One region of the Brachybacterium sp. sponge genome, then DNA from elsewhere that is predicted to be linked to it. Evidence: riboswitches for the same ligand, from Rfam matches in the RefSeq annotation. Region 1 holds a riboswitch; the other holds the start of a gene.

Region 1 (7,315 bases):
CCCGGCCGACGCGGCCGACGACGGGTCGGCCGGTGCGGCGGACGGCACTGCCGACGCGAGCGGCGCCACCGCCTCCCCGATCTCCCGCCGGTGCGCGGCGAGGTCCTCGATGGAGATCATCGCCAGGCCGTGCTCGTCGGCGAAGGCGCGCAGCGCAGGCCCGCGCTGCATGGTGCCGTCGTCGTGGACGAGCTCGACGATCATCCCGATCGCGGGCAGACCTGCCATCCGTGTGAGGTCCACGGCGGCCTCGGTGTGGCCGCGCCGCTCGAGCACCCCGCCGGCCCTCGCCCGCAGCGGCAGCACGTGCCCGGGCCGGATCAGGTCGCTCGGGACGGACCCGGGATCGGCGAGGACGGTGAGCGTGCGGGCCCGGTCCGCGGCGGAGATGCCGGTGGTGACCCCCTCCGCCGCATCGACCGTGATCGTGTACGCCGTGCGGAAGGGGTCCGCGTTGGCGGCGACCATCAGCGGCAGATCGAGGGCGTCGGCCCGCTCGGCGCTCATCGGTGCGCACAGCAGCCCGCTCGAGTGCCGGACCGCGAAGGCGACCTGCTCGGGGGTGGCGGTCGCGGCGGCGAGGATCAGGTCGCCCTCGTTCTCGCGGTCCTCGTCGTCCACCACCACGACGGGCCGGCCGGCGGCGATCTCCGCGATCGCGGCGGGCACGGGATCCAGGCGCAGGCCGGTCATCGTCCCTGCTCCGTCCCGGTCACGGCCTCCGGGGCGCGCGCGGGCAACAGACCGGCGGTGAGCTTCTCGACGTACTTCGCGAGCACGTCGACCTCGAGGTCCACGCCCTCGCCGACGGCGCGGGTGCCCAGCGTGGTGCGCTCGAGGGTCTCGGGGATCAGGCCGATGGTGACCTCGTCGCCGTCGATCGCGGCGACGGTGAGGCTGACCCCGTCCACGGCGAGGGAGCCCTTGGGCACCACGTAGCGGACGAGGCCGCCCGGCAGGCGCAGGCGCAGCAGGGTGGTGCCGTCCTGCTCGTCGCGGGAGAGGATCTCGCCGACGCCGTCCACGTGGCCCTGCACGATGTGCCCGTCCAGGCGGCCGTCGGCCCGCACGCAGCGCTCGAGGTTCACGCGGTCGCCGGGGCGGAGCGTGCCGAGCGTGGTCGCGGCGAGGGTGGTGGCGATGACGTCGGCGCTCCACGTCTCGCCGACGACGGCGGTGACGGTGAGGCAGCAGCCGTTGACGGCGATCGAGTCGCCGAGCGCGATGCCCTCGAGCACGCGCGGGGAGCGGATCCGCAGGGCGGCGGGGTCGGCGCCGAGGTCGAGCGCCTCGACGGTGCCGAGCTCCTCGATGATTCCGGTGAACATGGTGGTGTCCTTCCTGGTCAGGCCGGGGTGGGGGTGGTGCGGGGACGGAGGGTGAGGCGGAGGTCCCTCGCGCCGCCCGGCGTGGGCAGCGAGGCGACGTCCGTGAGCTCGAGGTCGAGCCGCTGGGCGAGGGTGGTGATCCCGAGCTCGGCGACGCCGGGGCGGCCGGCGCCGAGCAGGGTGGGGGCCACGTGCACGATCAGCTCGTCGACCAGCCCGGCGCGGAGGAAGGCGGCGGCGAGGGTGGGTCCTCCCTCGAGCAGCACGTGCCGGATCCCGCGGTCGAAGAGCGTCGCGAGCGCGGCCGACGGGTCGCGGGTGGGCAGGTGCATCGCCTCCCCGGCGCCGTCGATCGCGGGCAGGTCCGGGACGTCGGAGGTTCCCACCACGACGCGCAGCGGCTGGCGGGGGTGGAGGGTCCCGTCCGGGCGACGGGCCGTGAGCGTGGGGCGGTCGCTGCGGGCGGTGCCGGTGCCGACGAGGACGGCGTCGCAGGTGGTGCGCAGCCGGTGGACCTCCTCGCGGGCGGCGGCGCCGGTGATCCACCGGCTGGTGCCGTCGGCCGCGGCGGCGCGCCCGTCGAGGGTGAGCGCGATCTTCGCGGTGACCAGCGGCCGGGACGCGCCGAGGCCGTGCTCCCAACCGCGGTTCAGGGCCGCGGCGGCCGCGGCGAGCTCGGCGGGGACCTCGTCCACGACCTCGACCCCGGCGGCGCGCAGGCGGTCGATGCCGCCCGCGGCCTGCGGGTTCGGGTCGCGCCTCGCGACGACGACGCGGGCGATCCCGGCCTCGAGGAGCGCCTGGGTGCAGGGGCCGGTGCGGCCGGTGTGGTCGCAGGGCTCAAGGGTGACCACCGCCGTCGCGCCGCGCAGGGCCGCGGCTCCGGGCAACTCCCGGGCACGGGCGAGGGCGTCGGCCTCGGCGTGGGCGGTGCCGGCCCCGCGGTGACGGCCCTCGGCGAGGACGGTCCCGTCGGCGGCCAGGAGCACGCAGCCGACGCGGGGGTTCGGGCCGAGCGGCACGGCGGGGTCCGCGGCGATCTCGAGCGCGCGGCGCAGCGCGACGGTCTCCGCGGGGGTGATCCCTGCGCGGTCGCTCCGGGGGGCGTCCTGCGTGGTGCCGGGGTCCATGGCCTCTCCTCCGTCCGCAGCTCGCGGTCCCGGAGGGAGGGGAAGAGAGGGGACGACGTCACCGGGGGCGCCGGCCGGGCCCGGAGGGTCGGCAGGTACGCCAGGCGACGTCGACCGCGTGCGCTTCCCATCCGGACTCTCACCGTCGGTCCAGGAGTTCCACCTGGTCAGCCTCGGGCCATGGGCCCTCGGGTCGCGGACTGTCACCGCCGGCTCGGAATTTCACCGACCCCAGTGCACGCGAGCATCATCAGCTCGTCGAGAGCACACCGTAGCAGGGTCGGCCGGGAGGATGACGGCGGATGAACGCCGCCGGGCGCTCTACCCGTAGGTATCCCGGGGACCGCGCCAGGTCACCGTCCGTCGGCCCTTCTTCCAGCTGCGCTCCGCGGCGGCGGGCCCGGTGACCTTCAGCTCCGAGACGACGTGGGAGCCGACGTGCTCCTCGATGGTGGTGATCAGCTGCGGGGTGAGCATCCGCAGCTGCGCCGCCCACGCCGAGGAGGAGGCGCTGACCACGAGCACCCCGTCCTCGAAGGAGACCGGGCGGCAGTGCGTCGCGAGCCTCTCGCCGACGATCTGATCCCATTCGTCCAGCACCCGTCCGGTGCTCATCCCGGCGTTCCAGCCGAGGTTCCCCAGCACCTTCTTCAGCACCAGCTCGATGCCCTGCGGGTCCCGCGGATCCGGACGCGAGCCGGAGTAGCCCGGCGCCCGGCCGGATCGGTCGCGCACGTCCCTGGCCTGCGTCTTCGCGGAGATCGGGAAGAGGCCGCGGTCACGGGCGGCAGCACGGGAGCGGTTGACGGTGCGGCGGGCGAGCTCGAAGGGATCCGCCGGCGCCGGCAGGTCCGGCGGATCGTAGAGCACCTGCTCCTCGCGGTCGGGATCCCCAGGGCCGACGGGCGTCCGTGCCCCGGAGCGGGACCCGACGGGCCCACCAGCCTCCTCGGCGCCCGGCCGCGCTCCGCCGCGGGCCCGCTCGGCACCGTTGCCGCTGCGGGCACCGCCCCGCGCGGGCGCGGCGGCCGGAGCCGTCGGCGAGGCCGCCTGCTCCTCGGACCCCGCCGCTGCCCCGCTCCAGGTGCCGAGCCCATACGGGTTCGCGATCCTCGGGCGCGGAGCACCGCCGCTCATCGCAGCCCGCCCCCGCTGCGCGGGACCGCCTCGCCGAGCGTCACGTCGACCACGTGGATCTCGCCGTCGAGGGAGGCGGGGATGTCGGTGTCGTTCGCGGTCGTGATCAGCACCTGCGAAGCGTCGGTGACGATCCGGCCGAGCCGCTCGCGGCGGTGCACGTCCAGCTCGCTGAAGACGTCGTCGAGGATCAGGATCGGCTCGCCGTCGCCGAGGTCGCCCTCCTCGAGACGCAGCAGGTCGTAGCTGGCCAGGCGCAGGGCGAGCGCGAGGGACCAGGACTCGCCGTGGCTCGCGTAGCCCTTCGCGGGGAAGTCGTGCAGGCGGATCTCGAGGTCGTCGCGGTGCGGGCCGGTGAGGTTGGTGCCGCGGTCGATCTCCTCGTCGTGGCGCGCCGCGACCAGGGCGAGCAGGGCGTCGTGGATCTCGCGGGTGCCGGGCAGCTCGCCGGGCGCGGCGCCGAGCTCGTCGAGCACGTCGGAGCGGTAGCGGACGTCCGCCGGGGAGACCACCTCGCCGCGCTGGTCAGGGGGCAGGTCGAGCGCCTGCTCGGCCCCCTCGTCGGTCGAGACCCGCAGGTAGGAGTACCCCAGGTGCGGGCGCAGACGGTTCACGAGGTGGAGCCGGGCACGCAGCAACTCGGCGCCGTGACGGGCGAGCTGCTGGTCCCAGACCTCGAGCGTGGAGGCCGCGGACTCGGCCGGGTCCAGCCCGCCGACGCTGCGCCCCGAGCCGCCCCGCCGCATCGAGCGCATCTGCTTGAGCAGGTTGCCGCGCTGCTTGAGGACCCGGTCGTAGTCGGCCTTGATCGACGCGAAGCGGGGCGCGATCTCGAACAGGAGCTCGTCGAGGAAGCGGCGCCTGCCCTCCGGATCGGCCTTGACCAGTCCCAGGTCCTCCGGGGCGAAGAGCACCGCCCGCACCTCGCCGAGCAGGTCGCGCAGCCGGGAGACGTTCTGCCCCTGGAGCCGGGCGCGGTTCGCCTTGCCGGGGGTGATCTCGAGGTCGATCTGCAGGGGCCGGCCGGCGCGTTCGAAGCTCGCGCGGACGATCGCGGTGGACTCGCCGCGGTGCACGAGCGCCGCGTCGTGGGGGACGCGGTGGCTCGAGAGCGTCGCGAGGTACCACAGAGCCTCGACGATGTTGGTCTTGCCCTGCCCGTTCGGGCCCACCATGACGGTGATGCCGGGACGGACGGGCAGGCTCAGCTGCCGGTAGGAGCGGAAGTCGGTGAGTTCGAGGGCGGTCAGGTGCACGGAGGGAGCTCTCCCTCCCTCAGATCCGCATCGGCATGATGAGGTACCGGTAGGAGTTGTCGGGCTCGCCCTCGAGCGAGTCCTGCCCGGTCATCACCGAGGGCTTGATCGAGTCGGTGAAGGTCAGGCGGGCGAACTCGCTGCCGAGCGCGCCGAGGCCGTCGAGCAGGAAGCCCGAGTTGAAGCCGACGACGAGATCCTCGCCCTCGAGCTGCGCCTCGAGCACCTCGCTGGCCTGAGCGTCGTCGCCGGCGCCGGCCTCGAGCGCGACCTGGCCCTCGGAGAAGGACAGGCGCACGGGGGTGTTCCGCTCGGCGACCAGGGAGACGCGCTTGACCGCGTCGATCAGCGCGCCGGTGGAGACGACGGCGGTGATCGCGGTGGTCTCGGGGAACAGGCGTCGCACCGGCGGGTAGTCGCCGTCGACGAGGGTGGAGGTCGTGCGGCGGCCGCCGGCCTCGAAGCCGATCAGGTTCGCGGAGTCCTCGTCGGACAGCGCGATCTCGACGCCGCCGCCGGTCGCGAGCGAGCGGGCGACCTCGTGGAGGGTGCGGCCGCGGACCAGGGCGGTGAGCTCGGTGCCGGGCGACGAGGGGTTCCAGGTCAGCTCGCGCAGCGCCAGGCGGTAGCGGTCGGTGGCCATCAGGGTCATGGTCTCGCCGCTGATCTCGACCTTCACGCCGGTCAGCAGCGGGAGGGTGTCGTCCTTCGAGGCCGCGACGGTGACCTGCGAGATCGCCTCGGAGAACACGTCGGCCGCGACGGTGCCGGCGACCGGGGGCATCGTGGGCAGCTGCGGGTACTCCTCGACCGGGAGGGTCGCGAGCGCGAAGCGGGCGCTGCCGCAGCGGACCTGGAGCTTCGTGCCCTCGAGCGCGACGGTGACGTCCTTGTTCGGCAGGGCCCGGACGATGTCCGAGAGCATGCGCCCCTGGACCAGCACCTCGCCCGGCTGCTCGATCTCCGCCTCGAGACGGATCTGGGCGCTGACCTCGTAGTCGAAGGTCGAGAGCTGCAGCTCGCCGCCCGCATCGGCGACGATGCGCACGCCCTGCAGGATCGGCATCGCCGGACGGACAGGGAGGGTGCGGGTGGCCCAGGAGACGGCGTCGCCGAGGACGCCGCGGTCGAGGTGGAACTTCACCGTTGCCACTCCTTCGCAGTGGTCGAAAGCCGGATCGTGATCGAACGGTGGACAGCGTATCGGTTCCCGGAGCCCTCCGACGACACACCGCCGCAGATCCTTGACTTCCGCCCCTGCTCCTCCGTGCTCCTCGGCCGCTGCTGCCGACCCCCGCCCTCCACATCCACGACGAGCAAGAAACTACAGACCTCATCATCACGACTGTGGATCTCGTGGATAACCGACATCTCAGCAGGTCACAGCCGACACTGTCGACGTGGACGACTCGTCGACAATCACGGGAAGCTCGTGCACGACCTGTGCACGGATCGCCGCCGCCGTCAGATTCTTGTCATTCCTCCGTGCACATCGGCTCCTGCGCAGATGCTCGTCGTTCCACACTGTCCACAGAGTTATCCACAATTGGGGAGAACGTCGGGCTGACCTGGGATGACATTCTCCGGCGCGCTCACGCGGTCGGCTGCGTCACTGCCGTGTCATTCCCGCGTCACTGCCGGGCAGAGGAGCTCGAGCTCTTGATCCTCGCCGTGAGCTCCGTGACCTGGTTGAAGATCGCCCGACGCTCCTTCATCAGCTCGCTGATCTTCTTGTTCGCGTGCATGACGGTGGTGTGGTCGCGGCCGCCGAACTCCTCGCCGATGCGGATCAGCGGCATGTCCGTCAGCTCCCGGCACAGGTACATGCCGATCTGCCGCGCGGAGACCAGGCGCCGGCTGCGACCGGTGCCCACGATCTCCTCCACCGACAGCCCGAAGTAGGTCGCGGTCTGGGCGATGATCGTCGAGGCCGTGATCTGCGCGCCGTCGTCGTGGGAGAGCAGATCCTTCAGCACGGACTCGGCGAGGGTGACGTCCATCGGCTGGCGGGAGAGGGAGTGCAGCGCCTGCACGCGGATCAGCGCGCCCTCGAGCTCGCGGATGTTCGTGGCGATGTGGCTGGCGATGTACTCCAGCACGTCGTGCGGCACCTCGCCGGTGTTCTCCTGGGCGACCTTCTTGCGCAGGATCGCGATGCGGGTCTCGAGGTCCGGCGGCTGCACGTCCGTCATCAGGCCCATCTCGAAGCGGGAGCGCATCCGGTCCTCGAAGCCGCCGAGCTCCTTCGGCGGCAGGTCCGAGGTGATCACGATCTGCTTGTCCGAGTTGTAGAGCGTGTTGAAGGTGTGGAAGAACGCCTCCATCGTCTCCGGCGCCCGCTGCAGGAACTGGATGTCGTCGATCAGCAGGATGTCGATGTCGCGATAGCGGCGCTGGAACTCCTGCGCCTTGCCGAACTGGCCGGACTGCACCGAGTTGATGAACTCGTTGGTGAACTCCTCGG
Region 2 (7,315 bases), on a different contig from region 1:
TAAAGCAGCTGGCTCATCTCCATGGCGGCGTCGACGGTGGACTCGTGCTCGCAGGCCATCCACACCTCGGCGGCCTCCTCGACGATCTTCTTGCCGATCTGATGGACGCCGGCATCGAGCTCCGCGACGGTGCCCGATCCCTCGGGTCGGGTGCGTGCCTTCTGGGTCAGCTCGGCGAACAGTGCCTCGAAATCCTTCACGGGACCAGGGTACGCGTCCCGGCAGGTGCTCCGCGGTGCGGACCGCCTGCCGGGCACGCGGCCCGCCCGCGGCTCAGCCGCGGCGGACCGTCGGGTCCAGGTGCGCGGTCTCGACCGTGACCCGGTCGGCCTCCTCGTCGCGGCGGCGGCGCACCTGCCACCAGACGAAGAAGCCGGTGAGGGTGAACGCGCCGTAGAAGAGATACATGAACGCGCTCGCGTAGTAGCCGGCGCTCCACAGCAGCGGCACGCCGACGAGGTCGACCGCGACCCAGATCAGCCAGAACTCGACCCAGCCCTTGGCCATGCCGAAGGTCGCCAGCAGGCTGCCCATGAAGATCCAGGCGTCGGCCCAGACCGGCTCGTAGGAGCCCAGCGCCCGGAACAGCGGGGTGAGCGCCGCGGTGCCGCCGACGAGCACGACGAGCAGCAGGGCGCGGGTGCCCCAGGAGGCCCAGACGGGCTCGACGGCGGTGCCGTCCTCGTGCTTCGCCTGGCGCCAGCGCACCCAGCCGTAGACGCTGGTGGCGATGAACATGATCTGTCGGCCGGCCTGGCCGAGCAGGTCGACGGAGTTCGGGTTGCCGAAGACGCTGCCGAGGAAGACGGTCAGCAGCAGGGCGTTGCCCAGGATGCCGATGGGCCAGGCCCAGACCTTGCGGCGCATGCCGCCGAGCGCGCTGAGCAGTCCGAAGACGTTGCCGAGCACCTCGCGGAGCAGGAGGAACTGGCCTCCGCCGAATTCGATCTTGGCGTCGAAGAGCCACTGCAGGATATCCATGTCGGTCCTTTCACCTCGGATGCAGTGGCTCCGGGGGAAAAGGGTTGCCTGCGGGGCTCGGGGAGGCGTGCGCCGTCCCGGGACCTGCGGGACGTGCGCCTCTCATCCAGGCTGTACTGTCGGTGCCGGAATTCCACCGGCTCCACCGCAGGATGCGGGTCGCGGACTGTCACCGCCGGCTCGGACTTTCACCGACCCCGGAGCACGTCACAGGATGTGACGGAGCAAGGATAGGTCAGTGCGCGGTGTGGGCGCCCGCCAGTTCGCGCAGGGCGGAGATCTCCTCGGCGGCGTCCTGCGCCTTGTAGATCGCGGAGCCCGCGACGAAGACGTTCGCGCCCGCCTCGGCGCAGCGCTCGATCGTCTCGCGGCTGACGCCGCCGTCGACCTGGATCGAGACCTCGAGGTTCGCCTCGGAGATCGCGCGGCGGGCCCGACGGATCTTCGGGAGCATCGTCTCGAGGAAGCTCTGCCCGCCGAAGCCGGGCTCGACCGTCATGATCAGCAGCATGTCGAACTCGCCGATGATGTCGATCAGCGGCTCGACCGGGGTGGCGGGGCGCAGGGCGACGCCGACCTGCGCGTTCTTGCGGCGAAGGTCGCGGGCGAGCTTGACGGGCGCGCGGGCGGCCTCGAGGTGGAAGGTCACCGAGGAGGCGCCTGCCTCCGCGAAGACGGGGGCCTGGTTGTCGGCGTCCTCGATCATCAGGTGCGCGTCGATCGGGATGGGGCTGCGCTCGACGATCTGCTCGACCATGTTCGGCCCGAAGGTCAGGTTCGGCACGAAATGGTTGTCCATGACGTCGACGTGGACGCTGTCGGCGCTGGAGATCTTGTCGAGCTCGGCGCCGATGGACATGAAGTCGGCGTTGAGGATGCTGGGGTGGATGAAGCTGGAGTCGGTGGAGTACGAGATGCTCACGAGCTCGGGGTTCCTTCCTCGGTGGGGGCGGGGAGCCTGCGCAGCAGGCAGATGAACATGGCGTCGGTGCCGTGGACGTGGGGCCACAGCTGCACGTCGGGGCCCTCGCCCAGCTCGACCTCGTCCCGCACGGAGGGCAGCAGGCCGGCCCGGACGGCGGGGCGGGCGTCGAGGCGCTCGACGTCGTCGCGGCGCTTGAGGACGTCGGCGACGATCAGGCGGGTCTCGGCCAGGTGCGGCGAGCAGGTGACATAGGCGACGACGCCGCCGGGCGCGGTCGCGTCCAGCGCGGAGGCCAGCAGGTCGCGCTGGATCGCGCCGAGCTGGCCGACGTCCGCGGGGGTGCGGCGCCAGCGGGCCTCGGGCCGGCGGCGCAGCGCACCGAGCCCGGAGCAGGGGACGTCGGCGAGGACGCGGGAGAACTCCCCCGGCCGCTCGGCGCCGATGGTGGTGCCGTCGGCGGTGAGGGTGGTGATCTCGCAGCCGGCCTCGCGCAGGCTCGCCACCGCGCGGTCCACCAGCTCGGTGCGGTGCTCCTGCAGCTCGACGGCGAGGAGGTCGGCGTCGTGGTCGATGGTGAGCCCGCCGAGCAGGGCGGTCTTCCCGCCGGGGCCGGAGCAGAGGTCGAGCCAGTGGGCGTCGTCGGTGAGGACGAGGTCGTCGGCGCCGAGCGCGAGGGAGAGGGCCGCGAGCTGGGAGCCCTCGTCCTGGACGGCGACGCGGCCCTGCTTGACCAGGTCCATGCCGCCGGGGTCGCCGGAGGGCCAGGCGGCGGCGAAGACGGAGAGCCGGCCCTGGCTCGCGCCGTGGTCGATCAGCTCGTCGAGGTCGGTCAGCCCCGGGCGCATCACGAGCGAGACCGCGGGGGCCTGGTTCTGCGCCTCGAGCAGCTGGTCGATCTCGTCGCGGGAGCGGCCGTTCCCGGCGAGGGCGTCGGACAGGGCCCGCACCACCCAGCGGGGGTGGGAGTGGACGACGGCGAGATGCCCGGTGGGGTCCTTCTCGCGGTCCGGGGCGACCTCCGCGATCCAGGTGGCGAGGTCCTTCTCCCCCACCCGGCGCAGCACGGCGTTGGCGAAGCTCGCACCTCCCGCGCCGACCTCAGCGCGGGCCAGAGCCACGGTCTCGGACGTCGCGGCGTGCGGGGCGACGGTCATGTCCAGCAGCTGGTAGGCGCCGAGGCGGAGCACGTCCAGCAGCGCGGGCTCGACCTTCGCCAGCGGTCGGTCCACGCAGGCGGCGATGATCGCGTCGAGCCGGCCCTGGGCACGCAGCGAGCCGTAGAACAGCTCGGTGGTGAAGGCGGCGTCGCGGCCGGAGACGCGGTGGCTGCGCAGCAGGCGGGGCAGGACGAGGTTCGCGTAGGAGTCCTCCTCGCGCACCAGGCGCAGCCCCTCGAGGGCGACCTGGCGGGAGGGGGTGGAGGCGCGGGAGCGCTCGGAGGGGCGGGAGGAGGACCAGCCGCGGCGCGGACCGCCCTGGCCGCGGGAGCCGGAGCGTTCGCGGCCCTGCGCGTCGCGGGGCCGGTCCCGACGGTCGTCCCGCCGACCGCCCCGGTCATCGCGCCGGTCGCCGCGGTCGTCCCGTCGACCGCCGCGGTCGTCCCGTCGGTCGCCGCGCCGGTCGTCCCAGCGGTCGCCGCCGTCGCGGCCTCCGCGGTCGTCGCGTCGGCCGCGGTCGTCGCGGCCTCGGCGGTCGTCGCGGCCTCCGCGGTCGTCCCGGCCTCGCCGGCTGTCGTCGTGGCGGCGCCCGCCGCGTCGGTCCTCGCTCATGCGCGTGCTCCGTCCTGCTGGTCGTCCTCGAAGCGGGCGTCGGGGCCGAGCCCCGCCCCGCGTGCCCAGTCCGCCGCGCGCATCGGGCGCTTCCCCGCCGGGGCGAGGGCCGCGATGGCGAGCGGGTCGGTGCCGGTGCCCACGAGCACCTGTCGCTTGGTGGCCGCGAGCGCGCCGGGGGCCGACGGGGCGCTCGCGCGCGAGGCCTCCTCGACGGCCTCGAGGCCGAGGATCTTGGTGCGGGCGCCGTCCAGGAGCGTCCACGCGCCGGGCTGGGGGCTCATGCCGCGGATGTGCGCGGAGACCTCGTCCGCCGGGCGGGTCCAGTCGATCCGGGCCTCGGCGGTGGTGAGCTTCGCGGCGTGGGTCGCGGCCGCGTGGTCCTGCGGGGTGAGGGTCGCGGTGCCGTCCTCGAGCGCGTCGAGGGCCTTCAGCAGCAGCGCGGCGCCGTCGTCGGCCATCCGCTCGAGCAGCTCGCCGGAGGTCTCGAACTCGCCGATGGCGGTGGGGGCGGCGGCGATCACGTCGCCGGTGTCCAGGCCCTTCTCGAGGCGGAACACGCTCATGCCGGTCTCGCGGCGGCCGGCGAGCACGGCCCGCTGGGCGGGAGCGGCGCCCCGCAGCTCGGGCAGGAGGGAGAAGTGGAGGTTCACCCAGCCGTGGCGGGGGATCTCGAGCGCCGCGGGCGGCACGAGGTTGCCGTAGGCGACCACGGGCGCGGCGTCCGGGGCGAGATCGCGCAGCTGCTGCTGCACCTCCTCGTCCCGCAGCGTGGCGGGGGTGAGCACCGGCACCCCGGCCTCGAGGGCCAGGGACTTCACCGGGGACGGGGTGAGCTTCCGTCCGCGGCCGGAGGGGGCGTCGGCGCGGGTGAGCACACCGACCACCTCGTGGCGGGAGTCGAGCAGGGTGCGCAGGGAGGGGAGGGCGGCCTCGGGGGTGCCGGCGAAGATCAGACGCATGATGACCCGAGTCTACGGTCCCACCGGCGGCTCCTGCCGGGCCGTGCCTACAGTGGAGGACATGACGCGGGCACGGTGCGAGGGATGAGCGTGGGCGACCCGATCCCGGGCCATGCGCTCGGCTCGCCCGCCTACCGACGGATGCAGCTGGCGCTGGTCTGCGCGGGCATCGCCTGCTTCGCCCAGCTGTACTCCCCGCAGGGGATCCTGCAGCTGATCTCCGCCGATCTCGGCATCGGGCCGGAGCAGGCGGCGCTGACGGTCTCCGCCGCGACCGCCGGGCTGGCGCTGGCGGTGATGCCGTGGTCCTTCGTCGGCGATCGCCTCGGCCGGCGTCCCGCCATGATCCTCGCCGTGATCGCGGCGACGGTGCTTGCCCTGGCGGCGGCCTGGTCGCCGAGCTTCCCGCTGCTGCTCGTGCTGCGCCTGCTGGAGGGGATGGCGCTCGGCGGGGTGCCGGCCCTGGCCATGGCGTATCTCTCCGAGGAGGTCGATGCGCGTTCGCGCGCGGTCGCGGCGGGCTGGTTCGTGGCGGGGACGACGCTGGGCGGGCTCTCGGGCCGGGTGCTCGCCACCCCGGTCGCCGATGTGCTCGGCTGGCGGGCGGGGATGACCGCGGTGGTGATGCTGGCGGTGCTCGCGGCGGTCGGGTTCGTGGCCCTCGCCCCGCGGGAGCGGCGCTTCGTGCCGCGACGGCGGACATCGGGCGGGGCCGTCCCGGGCGGACGGGCGGGCCGGCTGCTCGCCCCGCTGCGGGACCCGGGCCTGGCGGCGCTGCTGGCCTGCGCGTTCCTGCTGATGGGCGGGTTCGTGGCGGTCTACAACTATCTCGCCTTCCACCTCAGCGGCCCGCCCTACCTGCTGCCCGCCTCGCTGATCGGGCTGCTGTTCCTCGCGTACCTGGGCGGCACCGCCTCCTCCCCGCTCGCGGGCCGGCTCGCGTCCCGGCACGGGCGCCTGCCCGTGATGCTGGGCGCGATGGCGGTGATGCTGCTGGGCCTGCTGCTGACTCTCGCCGCTCCCCTGCCGGTGCTGATCCTGGGCCTGGTGCTGATGACGGCGGGCTTCTTCGGCGCGCACTCGGTCGCGAGCGGCTGGGCGGGCACGCGCGTGCCCGGTGCCCGGTCCCAGGCGACGGGGCTGTACAACCTCGCCTACTACGCGGGCTCGAGCGTGCTCGGCTGGGCGCTCGGCTTCGTGCTCGCCAGGGCCGGGTGGGGCGGGGTGGTCGCCGCGGTGAGCGCGGCGGTGGTGCTCGCGGGCCTCGTCTCCGCGGCGCTGCTGCGCGACGAGGACCGGCCCGCCGCGTCTGCCGGGAGCTCCTGAGCACCCGCACGCGACGCCGTGGCCCCGCGGTCCGGGGTCGGGGCGTCGACGTCACGGCCCCGGGCGCGCCCGCCCCGCCTCAGTACACGAGCGAGAACACCCACACGGCGAGGGTCATGGTGGTGGCGGAGATCAGCACGATGCCGATCAGGTTCAGCCACAGCCCGGCCGAGGCCATCTGCGGGATCCGCACGTAGCCGGAGCCGTAGGCGATGGCGTTCGGCGGCGTCGCCACCGGCAGCATGAACGCGCAGGTCGCGGCCAGCGCCACCGGGATCGCCAGCAGCATCGGGTCCACCCCGATGCCGACGGCGACCGCGGTCGCGACCGGGAGGAAGGTCGCGGCGGTGGCGGTGTTCGAGGTGAGCTCGGTGAGGAAGAGGATCCCCGCGGCGACGATCGCGACGATCAGCACCACGGGCAGGCCGCCGATCCCGGCGGTGACCTCGCCGATCCACTCGGTCAGGCCCGAGGAGCTGAACTGGGCGCTGAGCGCCAGACCGCCGCCGAACAGCAGCAGCACGCCCCAGGGCAGCTTCACCGCCGCGTCCCAGTCCAGCAGGCGCACCCCGCGGGCGGCGCCGGCCGGCAGCACGAACAGCAGCAGCGCGACGACCATGGCGATGCCCGCATCGCCGATCGGCGGGTCGCCGGCGCCCGCGATCTGCCAGATCAACGGGATGAACACCCAGCTCAGCGCCGCGAGCACGAACACGGACAGCACTCGCACCTCGCCGGAGGAGATCCTCCCGAGCCCGCGACGCTCCTGGCGGATCAGCTCCGCACCGCCGGGGATCTCGGAGATCTCGGGCCTGAAGACGACCTTGGTCAGCAGCAGCCAGGCGATCAGCAGGAACACCACGGCGATCGGGGCGCCGACGACCATCCAGCGGCCGAAGCCGATCGTCACCCCGAACTCCTGGCTCATGTGGGCGGCGAGCAGGGCGTTGGGCGGGGTGCCGATGATGGTGGCGAGGGAGCCGATCGAGGCGGCGTAGGCGATGCCGAGCATCAGGGCGGTGCCGAACTTCGAGCGGACCGCTGAGCTCGCGGTGCCGGCCGAGCCCTCGGCCTCGAGCTCGGGGTCGACGCCCTCCCCCGGCTCCTCGCCCTTGCGGGCGGCGTCCTCGAGCCGCAGCCGGTTCACGAGCACCAGCACCGAGACGCCGATCGGCAGCATCATCACGGCGGTGGCGGTGTTCGAGACCCACATGGAGACGAATCCGGTGGCGATCATGAAGCCGAGGATCAGCAGGGAGGGGCTGGTGCCGATCGCGCCGACGATCGCCAGCGCGATGCGCTTGTGGAGGTTCCAGCGCTGCATGGCCAGGGCGAGCATGAACCCGCCCATG

Evidence for each region. Region 1 has a riboswitch for FMN ahead of ribD (bifunctional diaminohydroxyphosphoribosylaminopyrimidine deaminase/5-amino-6-(5-phosphoribosylamino)uracil reductase RibD). Riboswitches for the same ligand answer to the same signal wherever they lie in the genome.
Region 2: another riboswitch for FMN. It lies ahead of pnuC (nicotinamide riboside transporter PnuC); the one in region 1 lies ahead of ribD (bifunctional diaminohydroxyphosphoribosylaminopyrimidine deaminase/5-amino-6-(5-phosphoribosylamino)uracil reductase RibD).

What each region holds. Positions count from the first base shown of each region.
Region 1 is NZ_LRMP01000001.1:649,256-656,570, forward strand. It holds gene ribB (3,4-dihydroxy-2-butanone-4-phosphate synthase) at 1-693, opposite strand, end outside; gene A4A78_RS02890 (riboflavin synthase) at 690-1,328, opposite strand; gene ribD (bifunctional diaminohydroxyphosphoribosylaminopyrimidine deaminase/5-amino-6-(5-phosphoribosylamino)uracil reductase RibD) at 1,346-2,458, opposite strand; FMN riboswitch at 2,573-2,702, opposite strand; gene A4A78_RS02900 (DciA family protein) at 2,780-3,328, opposite strand; gene recF (DNA replication/repair protein RecF) at 3,592-4,851, opposite strand; gene dnaN (DNA polymerase III subunit beta) at 4,871-5,995, opposite strand; gene dnaA (chromosomal replication initiator protein DnaA) at 6,483-7,315, opposite strand, start outside.
Region 2 is NZ_LRMP01000004.1:234,740-242,054, reverse strand. It holds gene A4A78_RS15645 (phosphoribosyl-ATP diphosphatase) at 1-200, opposite strand, end outside; gene pnuC (nicotinamide riboside transporter PnuC) at 274-981, opposite strand; FMN riboswitch at 1,072-1,190, opposite strand; gene rpe (ribulose-phosphate 3-epimerase) at 1,217-1,903, opposite strand; gene A4A78_RS15630 (RsmB/NOP family class I SAM-dependent RNA methyltransferase) at 1,900-3,675, opposite strand; gene fmt (methionyl-tRNA formyltransferase) at 3,672-4,637, opposite strand; gene A4A78_RS15620 (MFS transporter) at 4,722-5,963, shown strand; gene A4A78_RS15615 (DASS family sodium-coupled anion symporter) at 6,043-7,315, opposite strand, start outside.